DNA from 4 places in the Massilia sp. CFBP9012 genome. Region 1 is predicted to be linked to each of the others. Evidence: predicted binding sites of a transcription regulator. Region 1 holds the regulator's gene; each other region holds the start of a gene.
What was found. Region 1 encodes sigma-54, which starts transcription at its own class of promoters, with help from an activator protein. Its sites were predicted from a motif close to TGGCANGNAANCTGCTTT; they were not measured.

Region 1 (3,944 bases):
CACATGTCCAGCCGCGGCCAGATCGTCTATCCGCCACGACCGCGCCAGTAAGCCTGCGCCGCGCGATAACCCAGGACCAGCATTCCTTATCATGAAAAATATATTTGCCGCCGTACTCCTTTCCCTGCTGTCGCTGACGGCAGCCGCCGAACGTGCCGACTCGCTCAAACCCGCGCAGGTCGAATACGATTCCGCCGATCTCGACGGGGTCAACGGTGTGCGCACCCTGACCGGTAACGTGATCCTCACCCGCGGTACGCTGTTGCTCAAGGCCGACCGCGCCGTGGTCAGGGAAACGCCCGAAGGCTATATGACGGTGACACTCACCGCCAACAACGGCAAGCTCACCACGTTCCGCCAGAAGCGCGACGGCGGCCCCAACCTGTGGGTCGAGGGCCAGGCCGAGCGCATCGAGTACGACGAGCGCGCCGAGCTGGTGCGCCTGTACTCGAATGCCCTCATCAAGGAACTGGAAAACGATCAACTGAGCAACCAGGTCACCGGCCCTTTCATCTCGTATGACAGCCGCAAGGAAGTGGCCACCGTGCGCAACGACGTCAGCGGCCAGAGCAAGGTTGGCGGCGGCCGCGGCACCCTGATCCTCTCGCCCAAGCGCACCCCCGCCGGAGGAGCGCAATGACGGCAATCCCGATGGATCTGGGCGATTGCAGCACCCTGGTCGTCAAGGGCCTGCAGAAGAGCTATGGCAAGCGCCTGGTGGTGCGCGACGTGTCGCTGCAGGTCGAGTGCGGTGAAGTGGTCGGCTTGCTGGGCCCGAACGGCGCCGGCAAGACCACGTCGTTCTACATGATCGTCGGCCTGGTGCCGTCGGACGCCGGCTCGATCGACATCAACGGCACCGACATCACCAGCCTGCCGATCCACCGCCGCGCCGTATTGGGCCTGTCCTACCTGCCGCAAGAGGCCTCGGTATTCCGCAAGCTGACGGTGGAAGATAACATCCGCGCCGTGCTCGAGCTGCAGAAGGACAACGGCAAGCCGCTGTCGAAAGACCAGATCAACGAGCGCCTCGACACCTTGCTGGCCGACCTGCAGATCGAGAAGCTGCGCGAGAACCCGGCGCTGTCGCTGTCGGGCGGCGAGCGCCGCCGCGTGGAGATCGCGCGCGCGCTGGCGACCAATCCGCGCTTCGTGCTGCTCGACGAACCGTTCGCCGGCGTCGACCCGATCGCCGTGATCGAGATCCAGCGCATCGTGCGCTTCCTGAAGGAGCGCCGGATCGGTGTCCTGATCACCGACCACAACGTGCGCGAGACGCTCGGCATCTGCGACCGCGCCTACATCATCAACCAGGGCGCGGTGCTTGCCTCCGGCCGCCCTGACGACATCATCGCGGACGAGTCGGTGCGCCGCGTGTACCTGGGTGAACACTTCCGCATGTGAGCGACGCCTAGATGAAACAGTCCCTGCAACTTCGCACTTCGCAGCACCTCGCGCTTACGCCGCAACTGCAGCAGTCGATCCGGTTGCTGCAACTGTCGACGCTCGAACTGCACCAGGAGATCGAGCAGATACTGGGCGATAACCCCTTGCTCGAGCGGCTCGACGACCCGCTCGACCATTCGGTGCGTTTGCTGGCCGACGGCGCCATCAACAATGCGCCCGCCAGTGGCGAAGCGCCGCCGGCGCCCGGCCAGCAGGCCGAGGGCCAGGATGCGCCGGCGCAGGAGGGCGAGGGTTTCGAGGGCGGCGCCGACAACGAGCGCAGCGACGCCGACTGGAGCGAAGGTGGCGCGCCATCTTCAGGCGGCGGTGGCGAGGACGAGGACGGCCGCCCGCAGCTGGAAGCCTGCGCCATCACCCTGCGCGAACACCTGATGGAGCAGGTGCGCGAAGCCACCCTGTCGGCGCGCGACCGCGCGCTGGCCGAGCTGGTGATCGATGCGCTGGACGACAACGGCTACCTCGAAGAACCGCTCGACGAGATCCATGCAAGGCTGCCCGAAGAACTCGACATCGAGATCGAAGAGCTGCGTTGCGCGCTGGCGCTGGTGCAGAGCATGGACCCGGTGGGCGTCGGCGCGCGCAGCGCGGCCGAGTGCCTGGCGCTGCAGATCCGGCGCATGCCGGGCGTGCCGATGGTGACGCGGCGCATGGCCCTGACCATCGTCGAGGGTTACCTGAGCTGGTTCGCCCAGCGCGAATACAGCAAGCTGAAAAAAGCGCTCGACTGCGACGACGAAGACTTGCGCGAGGTGCAGGCCGTGGTGCGCCAATGCAATCCGCATCCGGGCGCGGCGTTCGCTTCGAACGTGTCGGACTATGTGGTGCCGGACGTGATCGTGCGCCGTTCCAAGAGCGGCTGGGCGGTCACCCTGAACCCGGACGTGATGCCGCGCCTGCGCGTCAACAGCCTGTACGCCAGCATGCTCAAGCAGGGCAAGAGCGAGGCGCAGATGGGCGCGCAGATGCAGGAAGCGAAGTGGCTCATCAAGAATATGCGCCAGCGTTTCGACACCATCCTGCGTGTGGCGGAGGCGATCGTCGAGCGCCAGCGCAATTTTTTCTCCCATGGCGCGGTTGCCATGCGGCCCCTTGTTTTACGTGAGATAGCTGATACACTAGGCCTACACGAGAGCACAATTTCTCGTGTCACAACGCAGAAATACATGCTGACCCCGCACGGCATGTTTGAGTTGAAGTATTTCTTCGGCAGCCACGTTGCCACCGAGGCGGGAGGCGAAGCATCCTCGACGGCAATCCGTGCGCTCATTGCACAATTGACAGGAGCAGAAGACCCTAGGAACCCTTTATCCGACAGCAAGATCGCGGAGATGCTCGGGGAACAAGGCATGGTCATCGCGCGCCGCACGGTTGCAAAATACCGTGAAGCCCTCAAGATACCCCCTGTAAGCCTCCGCAAGTCCTTGTAACTGCGCCGTCCACAGACATCGTGCCTTGTCGCGTTCCTGTGGTCCACACGGTGCAACATTTTCAAAGGAGTGTGTATGAACCTCACAATCAGTGGCCATCATCTCGAAGTAACCCCCGCCATCCGTGAATACGTTCAGAATAAGCTCGAGCGCATCATTCGCCATTTCGACCAGGTGATCGACACCCACGTCTTCCTGGCCGTCGACAACCTCACTGAAAAAGAAAAAAGGCAAAAAGCAGAGATCAACGTCCAGGTGTCGGGAAAGACCCTGCACGTGGCCAGCGTCGCACAAGACCTGTACGCCGCGATCGATACGCTGATGGATAAGCTGGACCGACAGATCCTCAAACACAAGCAGCAACTGAAAGACCATAGCCGTACTTCGATCAAACGCATGCCGGAAATCGACGGCGAAGACGCTGCTGTCGCCTGATCAGGCGCAGGGCTCACACTAGCTAAGGGCGTCTGAGGGGACGCCCTTTTTGCATCTGTGGCACATCCAATCCGGCGGGGTAAGATACGGTTTTACCGACCACTGATCACCCCATGACCGACCACGTCCTGACCCGCATCGCCAACCGCACCGGCATCATCACCCTGGACCGCCCGAAGGCGCTCAATTCGCTGTCGCTCGAGATGGTGCGCGCGCTGACCGCGGTGCTGCGCGCCTGGCAGCATGACGGGCAGGTCGAGGCGGTCGTACTGACCAGCAGCAGCGAGAAGGCCTTGTGCGCGGGCGGCGACATCCGTTTCTTCCATGAGGTCGGCCATGCGACGCCGATGGGCGGCAGCGCGCTGCTCGAGGATTTCTTCACCGAAGAATACGCGCTGAATCACCTGATCCATTTCTATCCAAAGCCTTACATCGCCATCATGGATGGCGTCGTGATGGGCGGCGGCATGGGCATCGCCCAGGGCGGCCCGGACTGCGGCCTGCGCATCGTGACCGAGCGCACGAAAATGGCCATGCCCGAGGTGAACATCGGCCTGTTCCCGGACGTCGGCGGCAGCCACTTTCTGTCGCATGCGCCGGGGCAGCTCGGCAACT
Region 2 (3,944 bases), on a different contig from region 1:
CGGCCCAGACGTCGTGGAATCTCCTGCCAAGCGCGCCCGGGTGCTTGTCACCCAGGATCGCGATGTAGGAGTCGTTGTAGAGAAAGCCGAGCTCGCCGCCCCAGGCGACGAACATCGGGAACTTCGAGTTGAGCATCAGGCCGACCGTCGTGCGTAGCGCCTGCGGCCAGGTGCGCGGATGCCCCAGGGGCGAGGCCGACCAGTCGTGAGCGCGCATCGTCGCGCCCATCATCCCTCCTCCGCTGAGAAAGGGTAGCCATTCGGTCGGTGACGCGGATTCCTGATTCATTCGTGTGCCGGGAGTCGCGTACAGTTTACGCAATTGCAGTGTGCCAGATTTGTCTGGCGACTCCCGCACGGATGCACGGAACAGGCTGCTTGCCGCTTAGAGCATGCGCGCTCGCCGCCGCCTGCACAGGCCGAGGCAGCCGAGCGCCATGCCGATCAGCGACAAGGTTCCTGGCTCGGGAATCTGGCTGGCCGCCAGCTCGACCGAGACGTCGTCGAAGAAGATTCCCGAAGGGTCGTGGTAGCCGGATAACTGCAGGATGGTCGAGGCCGATGTCGCCATCAGGTTACGCACGATGATCTGTGTGGACGGGCCGCCCGTCGTGATATCGGTGGACGTGTTCGTGGTCGGGAAATTGTAGATGGCCGTGGCCAGCGCGTCTCCGAACATCACCTGTATTCCATTATCAAATTGAAATATCGGAAAGCCTCCCGGGCCGATCACGCCGTCCGCGTACAGCCAGAAGGTCAGATCGTAGCGCTGGCCGATCGTCGTCGGCAGGACCTGGGTGGCGAAGCAGGAGAATTCGGGCCCGAAGCAGCCGGTACTGAGCGAGTTGACGCCGCTGTGCGCGCCGCGGCCGGCGTCGCCCAGAAACCAGCCTTCGGAGAGTTCCCACGTGCCGTCGTTCAGTTCAAAACTGCCGTCGCGGACAATATTGGCACTTGCCGGCACGGCGACTGCCAACGCCAGCAGGATTGCTGCGGCGGCACGCATTACGGATTCCATCGGAACCTCCTCTGAGCACATCCGGGAGTAAACGATGATTGATTTTCGCGAGGACGATGTCAAGGAACGCCATCTGACGGGAGTCAATGCGGTGTCGAGTCCCGCACAGATGGCTTCAGGACGGCAGGACCTGCTCCTCAGCCGGCGCGCACGCGGCGCCTGCGCGCCAGCGCCAGTCCGCCCATTGCCAGGCCGAGCAGCGACAGCGTGCCCGGCTCCGGCACTTCGCCGGGCTCTTCGCCAGGCACCGCCTCGACCACGACGTTGTCGAGATAGATGCCGGCCGGGTTGTGGTAGCCGGCGAACTGCAGGACGGTCGATGCGGAAGTCGCCAGGATATTGCTGATGGTGATCAGCGTCGAAGGTCCACCGGGGTTGAAGCTCCCGCTCGTATTCGTCGTCGGGAAATTGATGATCGTCTGGACGATCTCGTCGCCGAACCAGACCCGCAAGCCGTTATCGAAATTCAACGCAACGTTGCCATTGCTATCGACAACGCCGTCGGCGTACAACCAGAAGCTCAGGTCGTAGCGCTGACCGGCGACAGTGGTCAGGGTCTGGCTGAGCGTGCAGCCGAAATTGCTGCCCATAGCGCAACCGGTACCTGCCGACGAGCTGCCGTCCTGCGTGCCGCGCACGTACCGGCTCCAGCTCTCGGTTTGCCATGCGCCCTCGCCGTCGAAGGCTTCGAAACTGCCGTCGACGACGATATTGGCGCTGGCCGGTGCGATGACCGCGGCAGCCAGGACGAACGTGGCGGCAAGTTGTTTTGCGAATTTCATCTGACATCCCTTCAGAAATAGTTGGTCTTGTGTCCTCCCATCGAAAGGAAGGTGCTTCTGCCTAAGCAAAAAGCACACCACGCCAACAATTTCCTTAGGAATCAAGCAACTAAAGTTGCGTCACACCTGACACTGCGATCTCTGTAAAGAAACCCGACAGTTACAACGACTGAACGAATTCGCGAATACCACCCAGCAGCATCTCGATCGACATCGCCGTCAGGATCAGGCCCATCAGGCGCTCGAAGGCGGTCATGACTTGCGGGCCGAGTTTCTGCTGCAGCTTCTCGGCGCTCAGGAACACCATCAGCCACACGATGCCCACGGCAGCGAGCGCAGCGACGTGCACCATCGTGTCGGTAAAGCTGGTGGAAGAAAACAGCAGCACCGTCGCCAGCGCCGATGGACCGGCCAGCGCGGGAATCGCCAGCGGCACGATGAAGGGCTCGCCGCCTTCGCTCTTGCCCAGCACGCCGTCCGGGTGCGGGAAGATCATGCGGATCGCGATCATCAACAGGATGACGGCGCCGCCGATGCGCAGCGCGACCGGGGAGAGGTGCAGCGCTTCGAGGAAGTGCTTGCCGAAGAACATAAAAGTCAGCAACAGCAGGAAGGCGATGGCGCACTCACGGATCACGATCTTGTTGCGGCGCTCGACCGGCGTGTCTTTCAGCGCGGCGGCGAACAGGGGGACGTTGCCGAACGGGTCGGTGACGAGGATGAGCAGGATAAAGGTCTGGAAGAAGCTTTGGGTCATGGCTTGTTATTGTTGGAATGCCAAAAGTTTTGGTGACGCAATATTAGCAGAGGCCCGAAACGACGTCGTCCCCGCGAAGGCGGGGACCCAAGTAAAGACGTCGTCCCCGCGAAGGCGGGGACCCAAGCTCGCTTGCGCAGCCACTTCGCTCGAAGCAAGTGGTGCGCTGAAAAACTTGGGTCCCCGCCTGCGCGGGGACGACATGGGGCAGCGGCTGACTGGGTAGCCGCAGCGGTCTGCTTACTTCTCGAATTTCTTCAGCCACGCCGCCAGCTGATGCGGGCGCAGGCCGTCATACTCTTCGAACGGCTGGTGGATCCACGGATTGTGCGGCAGGTCGTCCAGGAAGTAATCCGGACGGATTGACGACGTGCCCTTGACCCAGATGACGGCCGACTTCACTTCGGTGACATCCTTGTAGTTCTCGGTCAGGTGTTCGCTGACCTTGCGCAGGGTGACGCCCGAATCGGCCAGGTCGTCGACCAGCAGCACGCGGCCGGCCAGCGGACCCTTGGTCATGGTCATGTACTTCGAAATGTCCAGGTCGCCCTGCTTGGTGCCGGCTTCTTCGCGGTACGAGCTGGTCGACAGGATCGCCAGCGGCACGTCGAAGATGCGCGAGAACACGTCGCCAGGACGCACGCCGCCGCGCGCCAGGCACAGCACCTGGTCGAACTTCCAGCCCGATTCATAGACCTGCAGCGCCAGGCGCTCGATCAGGCGGTGGTATTCATCCCAGGAGACCCACAGGTCCTTGTCCGTCGATACAGGGGAATTCATCTTCTACTCCAGATTTTTATTGGATTACGCTGCGAACGGGTGACGCAGGACGATGGTTTCTTCACGGTCCGGGCCGGTCGACACCATGTCGATCGGCACGCCAACCAGTTCTTCGATGCGCTTGATGTAGGCGCGGGCATTGGCCGGCAGCTCTTCCATCGACTTGGCGCCGACGGTCGATTCGGTCCAGCCCGGCATCTCTTCGTACACCGGCTCGCACAGCGCCGCTTCTTCGGCGCCGACCGGGAAGATGTCGACCTCGCGGCCGTCGATCTTGTAGCCGGTGCAGAGCTTCAGCGACTCGATACCGTCCAGCACGTCCAGCTTGGTCAGGCACATGCCCGACACGCCGTTGATCTGGACCGAGCGGCGCAGCAGTGCGGCGTCGAACCAGCCGCAACGACGGGCGCGGCCGGTCACGGTGCCGAATTCATGGCCGATGCGCGACAGGTGTTCGCCCACGCCTTCTTCGGTCGACAGCTCGGCCGGGAACGGGCCCGAACCGACGCGGGTGGTGTAGGCCTTGGTGATGCCCAGGATGTAGTGCAGCATGTTCGGGCCGACGCCGGCGCCGGCGGCGGCATTGCCGGCCACGCAGTTCGACGAG
Region 3 (3,944 bases), on a different contig from region 1:
GCGCCCCAGGCAGGCGCGGCCGTCGAACCGGCACGCCAGGCAGCCTCGGGCGGCACAGCAGTCGCGCAGGCGGTATGGGTCGACGGACATCACCGTCCGCTCGACGATGGGTTGAGGGAAAAGGTATGGAACGATCCCCTGCAGGAGCTCGCGAATTTCGGCCACCAGTTCGGCATGACGGAAGCCGCCACGGAGCTGCACCGGCGTATCGCCATTGTCTACGAGAGCGGCAATGTCGAATTGATCGACGACGCCAGGACCGGACTTCGCCAGGCTTTAAATAGCGACCAAGCATGGACTATCGAGAAATTACTGACGAACACGCTGGATCATCTGCATCTGCCCGAGGATCCGATGGGGGATCCCGAGCACGCCGAGGACCAGGGTAGTGACAATCCGGAAGAGGAACTCGATCCGGGGGACTTGATGTTGTCGGAAATCGGGTCTGACGAGCAAACGACGCTGGCCGAGGCCCTGGTCATGCGCCACCCTGGGCTGTATCAGCAGTTTCAAGACCTGGCGCGGAATGCAAATGCGCAACCGACCCCCTCTCTGTTCCTGGCATGGTTCAATCAAGGCGTGTTGACGCGCACGCAGTTCAAGCAGCTCGTGAACGGCGGCAAGCCGATACAGAAGGCACGCACGCCCGGCGCGCTGAGTTACCAGGCCGGGTACACCACCCATACGCACGGCAATTTCAAGGACGTCACCTATAAGCTCGACAACCTTGGCAGCATCGACTTCGGCAAGGTCAATAAACAAAAGGTCTGGCAGAATCCGATGAAGCCGGGCAGCGAGGTCCAGTTGAACAAAGGTTCGGGCAAGGCCAACTACGGCATCACGCTGAGTGGAACCAAGATCAAGATTCCCGGCGCGAGCCGCGGGCAGCATTTTTCCATGGCTAACCGGATCATGAAGAATGGCTTCGGCAGCAGCAGCCCGACCGACTGGACCTGGCACCATCTGACCACTTATTACAAGATGGTGCTGGTAGACCGCACCGTCCATGCCAAGCACGGACACAATGGCGGGGTCTACGTCTGGAAGTAAGCTTTCCGGAACCTGCTCAGGCGGCGCTTTTGCCGGCGGCGCGGCGGCGGCCGGTGTAGCCCAGCATCGCGAGACCGGCACCTATCAGCAGGCCGCTCGCAGGTTCGGGCACTTCGCCGGCCGCCGGTTCCACGTTGAAGGTGATGGTGCCGAAGTCCCATTGGCCGTCCACTCCCAGCAGATCATCGAAGTCTTCGAAGAATTCCAGGCGCAGGATGCCGTCGACGCCGACTTCGAACGCCAGGCCCAGCTCGACCAGGTCGGCGAACCCCGAATAGCTCTCGGTGCCCGGGTACCACTCATTGATGCCCGGCGTGAAGAAGACCCCATCGGTCTGCTTGGAATTTTCGAACGCGATCACCATGTCCGCCAGCCAGCCCGGCGAATAAGCGGTCAGGGTGAAATCGTAGGCGACGCTGGTGACGACCGAGTTGGCGCCGACGTCGAGCAGGATGACCGTGTTGTCGGCGTCGCCGTACAGTCCATGACTCTGGATGCCGGTGAGGTCGACAGTGATCGGCGCGGCGAACAGCGACGACGAGGCGAGCAACGACAAGCTGACGAGCAGTTTCTTGAAAGTAGTAATTTTCATGACGATCTCCCTGGTTGTGGAATTCATCGATGAGCAACAAACGTGCCGGAGCCCTTGGCTTCTTGCAATCAACTGATTTCTAACGAGAAATTAATAAAGTGTGTCTCCGGTATCGAACGTCATGTAAAGTTGCTCGACATGCAAGATGCATGTCGCCACCGGCAGCGGCAAAATAGCGTATCGTTTTGCCTGTCATTAGCGCAGCAGTGGAGACCAGTAATGAAACAATTGAACGTGGACGTCGCCATCATCGGCACCGGCACCGCCGGCATGACCGCCTACCGCGCCGCCAAGGCGCTGGGCGCCCGGACGGTGGCGATCGAGAGCGGGCAGTACGGCACCACCTGCGCCCGGGTCGGCTGCATGCCGAGCAAGCTCCTGATCGCGGCGGCCGAGGCGTCCCACGTGATCGACACTTCCGCGCCATTCGGCGTGCATGCCGGTGAAAAACGCATCGACGGTCGCGCCGTGATGGAACGGGTCAAGCGCGAACGCGATCGCTTCGTCGGCTTCGTGCTCGAAGGCATCGAGGCGATGCCGGTGCAGGACCGCCTGCAGGGCCGCGCGCGCTTCACCGGCCCCTGCACGCTGGTGGTCGACGACCAGACCGAGATCCAGGCCGGCCGCATCGTGATCGCCACCGGCTCCACGCCGCTGCGCCTGCCGCAGCTCGAGAACGTCGGTCCCGGCATCGTCACCAGCGACGACGTGTTCTATTGGGACGACCTGCCGCGCTCGGTGGCCGTGATCGGCACCGGCGTGATCGGCCTCGAACTGGGCCAGGCCCTGGCCCGGCTGGGCGTGCGCGTGCGCTTCTATGCGCGCGGCGGCAGCATTGCCAACATTACCGATCCCGAAGTACTGCGCTGCGCGGGACGGGTCTTGATGGAAGAACTCGACATCGCCTTCCAGACCGAGGTGGTCGGGGCGGTGCAAGAGAAGGAAGATGGCGACGTGGCGCTCACGGTGCGCGATGCGCTGGGCAAGGAAAGCACCGAGCACTTCCAGTATGTGCTGGTGACGGCCGGCCGCACGCCGAACGTGCACGACCTGGGACTGGAGCACACCGGCCTGGAGCTGGGGCCGGACGGCATCCCCCATTTCGACGCGCGCACCATGCAATGCGGGACCAGCAATATCTTCATCGCGGGCGACGCCAACAACGAGCGGCCATTGCTGCACGACGCCGCCGACCACGGCAAGATCGCCGGCGACAACGCGGGCCGCTATCCGGACGTGCGTCCGGGCCTGCGCCGCGCGCCGATCGCGGTCGCCTTCACCGAACCGAATATCGCCACCCTGGGCAAGAACTACAAGACCTTGTGCGCCGGCGGCCAGCGCAAGTTCGCGGTTGGCAGCGTGTCCTTCGCCAACCAGGGCCGCAGCCGGGTCATGTTGCAGAACAAGGGGATGTTGCGGGTGTATGCCGAGTACGGCACCCGGCTGTTCCTGGGCGCCGAGATGATCGCGCCGCGTGCCGAACACCTGGCGCATCTGCTGTCATGGGCATTCCAGATGCGGCTGACGGTCGACCAGATGCTCGAGATGCCGTTCTATCACCCGGTGATCGAGGAGGGCGTGCGCACCGCGCTGCGCGACCTGGCCAACAACCTGTCGAAGGGCGACAGCCAGACCGACCCGGCCGATACCGAGCCGGGGACTTGACGCTCAGTTCAGCAGCGTGGTGTTCAGCTTGCCTTCGCTGGCCAGCTTGCGCAGGATGCGCACCGTGTCGAGGTCGGCTTCTTCATAGGCCGACTTCTTGAACTCGTCATACATCGCGTTGGCCGGATCGGCGTGTTCGCCGGTGCCGTCGTCGTAGCAAAAACGCACCAGCAGCATGGCATTGGTCGGCGCCTCGATGATCATGCGCAGGCTCGAGGCCGCGATCTCGCCCTGGGCCGGCACCTCGTAGCGCACTTCCTGCAGCGGGGTCAGGAACACCTGGTCTTCGATCACCAGCTCGCCGAAGGTCAGGCGGCGGCGGAAAGCGCCCGCCTCGCGCTCGACGATCTCGCTGGTGTCCAGGTGCGGAATGAACATCTTCGGGTCTTCGGCGCGCAGGACCAGGCCATGCCATACCTGCTCGCGGGTGAGGGTATCGATCAGCGGGTTCATCGGGTCGTTGATTTCAACGAGATGTTCGAATTTCATAGGGCAAATGTCCAGAGAATTGGGGGCGCAGCGGCGCACGCCGCAAAGAACGCATGTTACTCGATTGCGCGCCAGTATGCCCTGCCTCTCCCGATCGGTCCTGCACCGGCCGGTGTGTTGCAATCCGGTGCAGGCGGCGCGTGCCATC
Region 4 (3,944 bases), on a different contig from region 1:
GAAGGCGGCGCGCCTTGAGGAAGTGAAGGCCTTCCACGGCCAGTTCTACGGCGCCAATCCGGCCGAGATGGCCATCGTGGGCGACTTCGATGCGAAGGAAATCGCGCCGCTGGTCAATTCCCTGTTCGGCGCCTGGAAAGCGCCGCAGGCCCACGCGCCGGTGCTGGTCGCGCATGCCGAGGTGGCGCCGGTGGCGCGTACCCTGAATACCCCGGACAAGGAAAACGGCTTCTATATCGCGCGCCTGAACCTGGACCTGAACATCGACGACGCGGACTATCCGGCCCTGCTGCTCGCCAATTACATCTTTGGCGACGGCGGCCTGAAGTCGCGCCTGATGGACCGCATCCGCCAGCAGGATGGCCTGTCGTATGGCGGCGGCTCGGATGTGTCGCCGGGCACCCTGGACCGCGCCGGCAGCTTCACGATCAATGCGATCGCGGCGCCGCAGAACCTGGCCAAGCTCGATGCCGCCGTGCGCGCCGAGCTGGCGCGCGCGCTCAAGGATGGTTTTACTGCCGAGGAACTGCTAGGGGCCAAGTCGGGCCTGATGCAGCAGCGCCTGCAATCGCGCTCGAACGACGGCGCGCTGGCCTCCGGCTGGACCTCGTTCCTGTACCGCGGCAAGACCTTCGAGGCCTCGGCCGAGCTCGAGCGCAAGCTGGCGGCAGTGACCTTGCCTCAGCTGAATGCCGCATTCCGCAAGGCGATCGATCCGGGTAAGCTGTCGGTGTTCATGGCGGGCGACCAGTCGAAGACTGGCGGTGCGGCGACACCCGTAGTTACTATGCCGTAACTACAACAGTTTCCTGACAAAAACTCTCTGGATTGTGACAATGCACGAAGCCATGCGTTAAAATGTTTCTTTTCGGAAGCAAAAGTTTCATCCAGGGAGCATCATGAAGGCCATCAGCAAGCAGCAGCCGGCAAGCGGTTTGTCGTTCACCGGCAAGGTCGTTTTGGTCACCGGAGCCGCCAGTGGAATCGGTCGCGCCATCGCCCTGGCGTTCGGCCGTGCCGGCGCCAGCGTCGTCGTGGCCGACGTCTCGATCGACGGTGGACACGCCACTGCGGCGATGATCGTCGAAAACGGCGGCAAGGCGCTGTTCGTCCAAAGCAACGTCACCCGCGCCGGCGACGTCGAAGCCCTGGTCGACAAGACCATCAATTACTATGGCCGCCTCGACTTCGCGATCAACAATGCCGCCGTCGAGGAAGAGCGCCAGCCGCTGGCCGACGGCGACGACGAGCAGTTCGACCGCATCATGAACGTCAACGTCAAGGGCGTCTGGCTGTGCATGAAATACCAGCTGCGCCAGATGCAGAAGCAGGGCCACGGCGCGATCGTCAACATGGCCGGCATCGCCGGCCTGGTCGGCAGCCCGAATCATGCGATCTATGGCGCCAGCAAGCACGCCGTGGTGGGCCTGACCAAGAGCGCAGCCGCCGAGTATGCGCGCGAGGGCATCCGCGTCAACGTGCTGTGCCCGGCCGCGGTCAAGACGCCGATGCTGGCGCGCGCCTTCGAGCGCGATCCCGGCATCGAGAAAAAACTCAAGGCGGCGCATCCGATGGGGCGTTTCGCCGAAGCGGGTGAGGTGGCGCAGGCCGCGCTGTGGCTGTGTTCGGACATGGCGTCCTATGTGAACGGCCACGAGATGGTGGTCGACGGTGGTTTTACCGCTGTTTGAGCAGGTTTTCCTGTCGGAAATCTTTACAGTGCTACAGGGATTGTTCCTCCTGAAAAAGCCAAGTCCTTGTTTTTAATCAAGTATTTTCTAGTGGCATAAATTATGCTTATTGGTTGCATGTCGCTGTATGTACCCAATGCATTTCCACTAGTGAGACCAACTTGAAAAAGACTTTTGCCGCACTGGCGCTCGCCGCCGCCCTGATTCCCGTCGCAGGCGCCCAGGCCGCCGTGATCAGCTTTAACAACAGTATCGGAATCACGGAAACGGATTGGTCCGAGACGCTGCGTTTCAGCAAGTTCAACACCAAGCTCGGCACACTCAATTCGATCAAGTTCGACTTGAGCGGCCTGGTCAGCGGCGCCGGCTTCGCCGAAAACAGGGGCAGCAGCGCGGCGAAGGTCACCCTGACATTGGGTTCGACCATCGAGCTGACCCGCCCGGATGGCACCACGCTGGTCGTGGCCAACCCGGTATTCGACCAGCTTTACAGCCTCGGCCGCTATGACCGTGTTCTCGACTTCGGTGGCACCTCCGGTGTCAACACTGGTACGGTCGAGGCAAGCAAAGCCGAATCGTTCCTGAGCAGCAGCGCCAGCGATTTCGCCCTGTTCTCGGGCCGCGGCTTCATCGATCTCGGCCTGAGCGCGCTGGGCACCTCGTTCGCGAAGGGGCCAGGCAACGTGACGACCGGATTCGACACCTACGCATCCGGCGCGGTGCAGGTCACGTATGACTACACCCCATTTGCCGAAGTCCCTGAGCCCGCCACCCTGGCGACCATGCTTGCCGGCCTCGGCCTGATCGGCGCCGTGCGTCGTCGCCGCCCGAGCAAGCAGGCGTAATCCAGCCACGCCGCCGGCACGATGCCGGCAGCGGAAAAACCGTCATGCAGGCTCACGCTGGCATGACGGTTTTTTTCATCCGGCGCTTCAATTGTGGATGTACTTCGCGAACACATCGCTGAAATCGCGCTTGGTGTGCGTATCGAGCATAGCGGTATTCAGCGCTTCCAGCAGTTCGCCGTACTGGCTGACCAGGCTACCGGCGCCGGGCGCGATATTGAGCTTGTGGACCGAGGCCGTGGCGTCCAGCGTCCGCAGCGCATTGTCGCGGCACACGGCGTCGCGCCGTTGCTGCTTGCCGATGGTGGTCAAGGCCTTGTAGATGTCCTTCAGCTGTTCGATGAAGGATTTTTTGACGTCGATCGAGAACTTCGTGTCGTTCACGTTGAACTTCAGTTCGATGTCCATGTCCAGCGTGCCGGCGGTTTCGATGCTGACATTGGTGATGAGATTTGACGAATATTCGTAGCGCTTGATCGAGCGTTTCGAGGACACGGCCGAATCCCCGTCGACGTGGATCAGGGCAAGATTGGTGAAGCAGTACTCGTCCTTCTTGCTTTTAATCAGGAAGAAGATCTGCTCGCCGTCTTCGGTGAACAGGTAGTCGTCCGCATCGACCTTGCTGTAGTCTGGGGGTCCGACGATGACACCGATATCGCTCAGCCCCAGTGCTTCAGCCGCCATTCTCTTGAACATGATCGTCCTCGTGTGGTGAAAAAGGGTAGATTAGCATTCCCTCAGCAGTCTGCGCGCATCAGGTTGCAGTGAGTTCGGCCACGAAGTCATAGGTATCGCCACGAAAATACGAGCGGCAAAATTCCACCGCGCGCCCATCGCGCAAGAAACCCAACCGTTCCACGCACAGGCCGGCATCGCCCTCGCGCGCATCCAGCAGGCGCGCCTGTTCCGCACCCAGCAGCAGGGCCGACAGGCGCTGCAGCGCGCGCACCGGGCGGTTGCCGCTCGCCTCCAGCGCCTCGTACATCGAGTCACCCACCGCCTCGAGCGAGGGCAGGGCGAAGGCGGCGATGGTCGCGTACTCCAGGCACATCGGCGCATCGTCGGCGTAGCGCAGGCGGTTGAAGCGGTACACCGGCGTGCCCGGCGACAACCGCAGGCGCAACGCTTCCTCGGGCGTGACCAGGCCTTCCGAGCGCTTGAGCCAATTGCTCCTCGGCACCCGGCCACGGGCGCGCATGTCTTCCGAGAACGAGCTCAGCTTGGCGAAATTCTTTTCGATGCGCGTGTTCAAAAAATTGCCCGAGCCGGCGCGCCGCACCAGCAAACCGTCTTCGACCAGGCTGTCGATCGCCTTGCGCACCGTGATGCGCGAGATGCCCAGCTCCAGCGCCAGTTGGCGTTCGGCGGGCAGGGCGCTCGAAGGGCCGTAGATGCCATTGTCGATCGC

Region 2: SOM61_RS24375 (PEP-CTERM sorting domain-containing protein) is a predicted target of sigma-54. The motif match lies at 1,863-1,880, and genes of this name have one in related genera.
Region 3: SOM61_RS13350 (PEP-CTERM sorting domain-containing protein) is a predicted target of sigma-54. The motif match lies at 1,780-1,797, and genes of this name have one in related genera.
Region 4: SOM61_RS08190 (choice-of-anchor E domain-containing protein) is a predicted target of sigma-54. The motif match lies at 1,783-1,800, and genes of this name have one in related genera.

What each region holds. Positions count from the first base shown of each region.
Region 1 is NZ_JAXCWM010000003.1:467,196-471,139, forward strand. Features, by position in the region: gene lptC (LPS export ABC transporter periplasmic protein LptC) at 1-51, shown strand, start outside; gene lptA (lipopolysaccharide transport periplasmic protein LptA) at 92-640, shown strand; gene lptB (LPS export ABC transporter ATP-binding protein) at 637-1,404, shown strand; gene SOM61_RS07010 (RNA polymerase factor sigma-54) at 1,416-2,894, shown strand; gene hpf (ribosome hibernation-promoting factor, HPF/YfiA family) at 2,970-3,329, shown strand; gene SOM61_RS07020 (enoyl-CoA hydratase/isomerase family protein) at 3,443-3,944, shown strand, end outside.
Region 2 is NZ_JAXCWM010000019.1:24,423-28,366, forward strand. Features, by position in the region: gene SOM61_RS24365 (hybrid sensor histidine kinase/response regulator) at 1-232, opposite strand, end outside; gene SOM61_RS24370 (PEP-CTERM sorting domain-containing protein) at 386-1,018, opposite strand; gene SOM61_RS24375 (PEP-CTERM sorting domain-containing protein) at 1,156-1,800, opposite strand; gene SOM61_RS24380 (MarC family protein) at 1,961-2,557, opposite strand; gene SOM61_RS24385 (phosphoribosyltransferase) at 2,798-3,337, opposite strand; gene SOM61_RS24390 (adenylosuccinate synthase) at 3,362-3,944, opposite strand, start outside.
Region 3 is NZ_JAXCWM010000007.1:161,613-165,556, reverse strand. Features, by position in the region: gene SOM61_RS13355 (eCIS core domain-containing protein) at 1-1,050, shown strand, start outside; gene SOM61_RS13350 (PEP-CTERM sorting domain-containing protein) at 1,067-1,642, opposite strand; gene SOM61_RS13345 (dihydrolipoyl dehydrogenase) at 1,862-3,307, shown strand; gene SOM61_RS13340 (SRPBCC family protein) at 3,311-3,796, opposite strand.
Region 4 is NZ_JAXCWM010000004.1:243,883-247,826, forward strand. Features, by position in the region: gene SOM61_RS08180 (M16 family metallopeptidase) at 1-796, shown strand, start outside; gene SOM61_RS08185 (SDR family oxidoreductase) at 900-1,691, shown strand; gene SOM61_RS08190 (choice-of-anchor E domain-containing protein) at 1,853-2,536, shown strand; gene SOM61_RS08195 (PH domain-containing protein) at 2,624-3,232, opposite strand; gene SOM61_RS08200 (GntR family transcriptional regulator) at 3,291-3,944, opposite strand, start outside.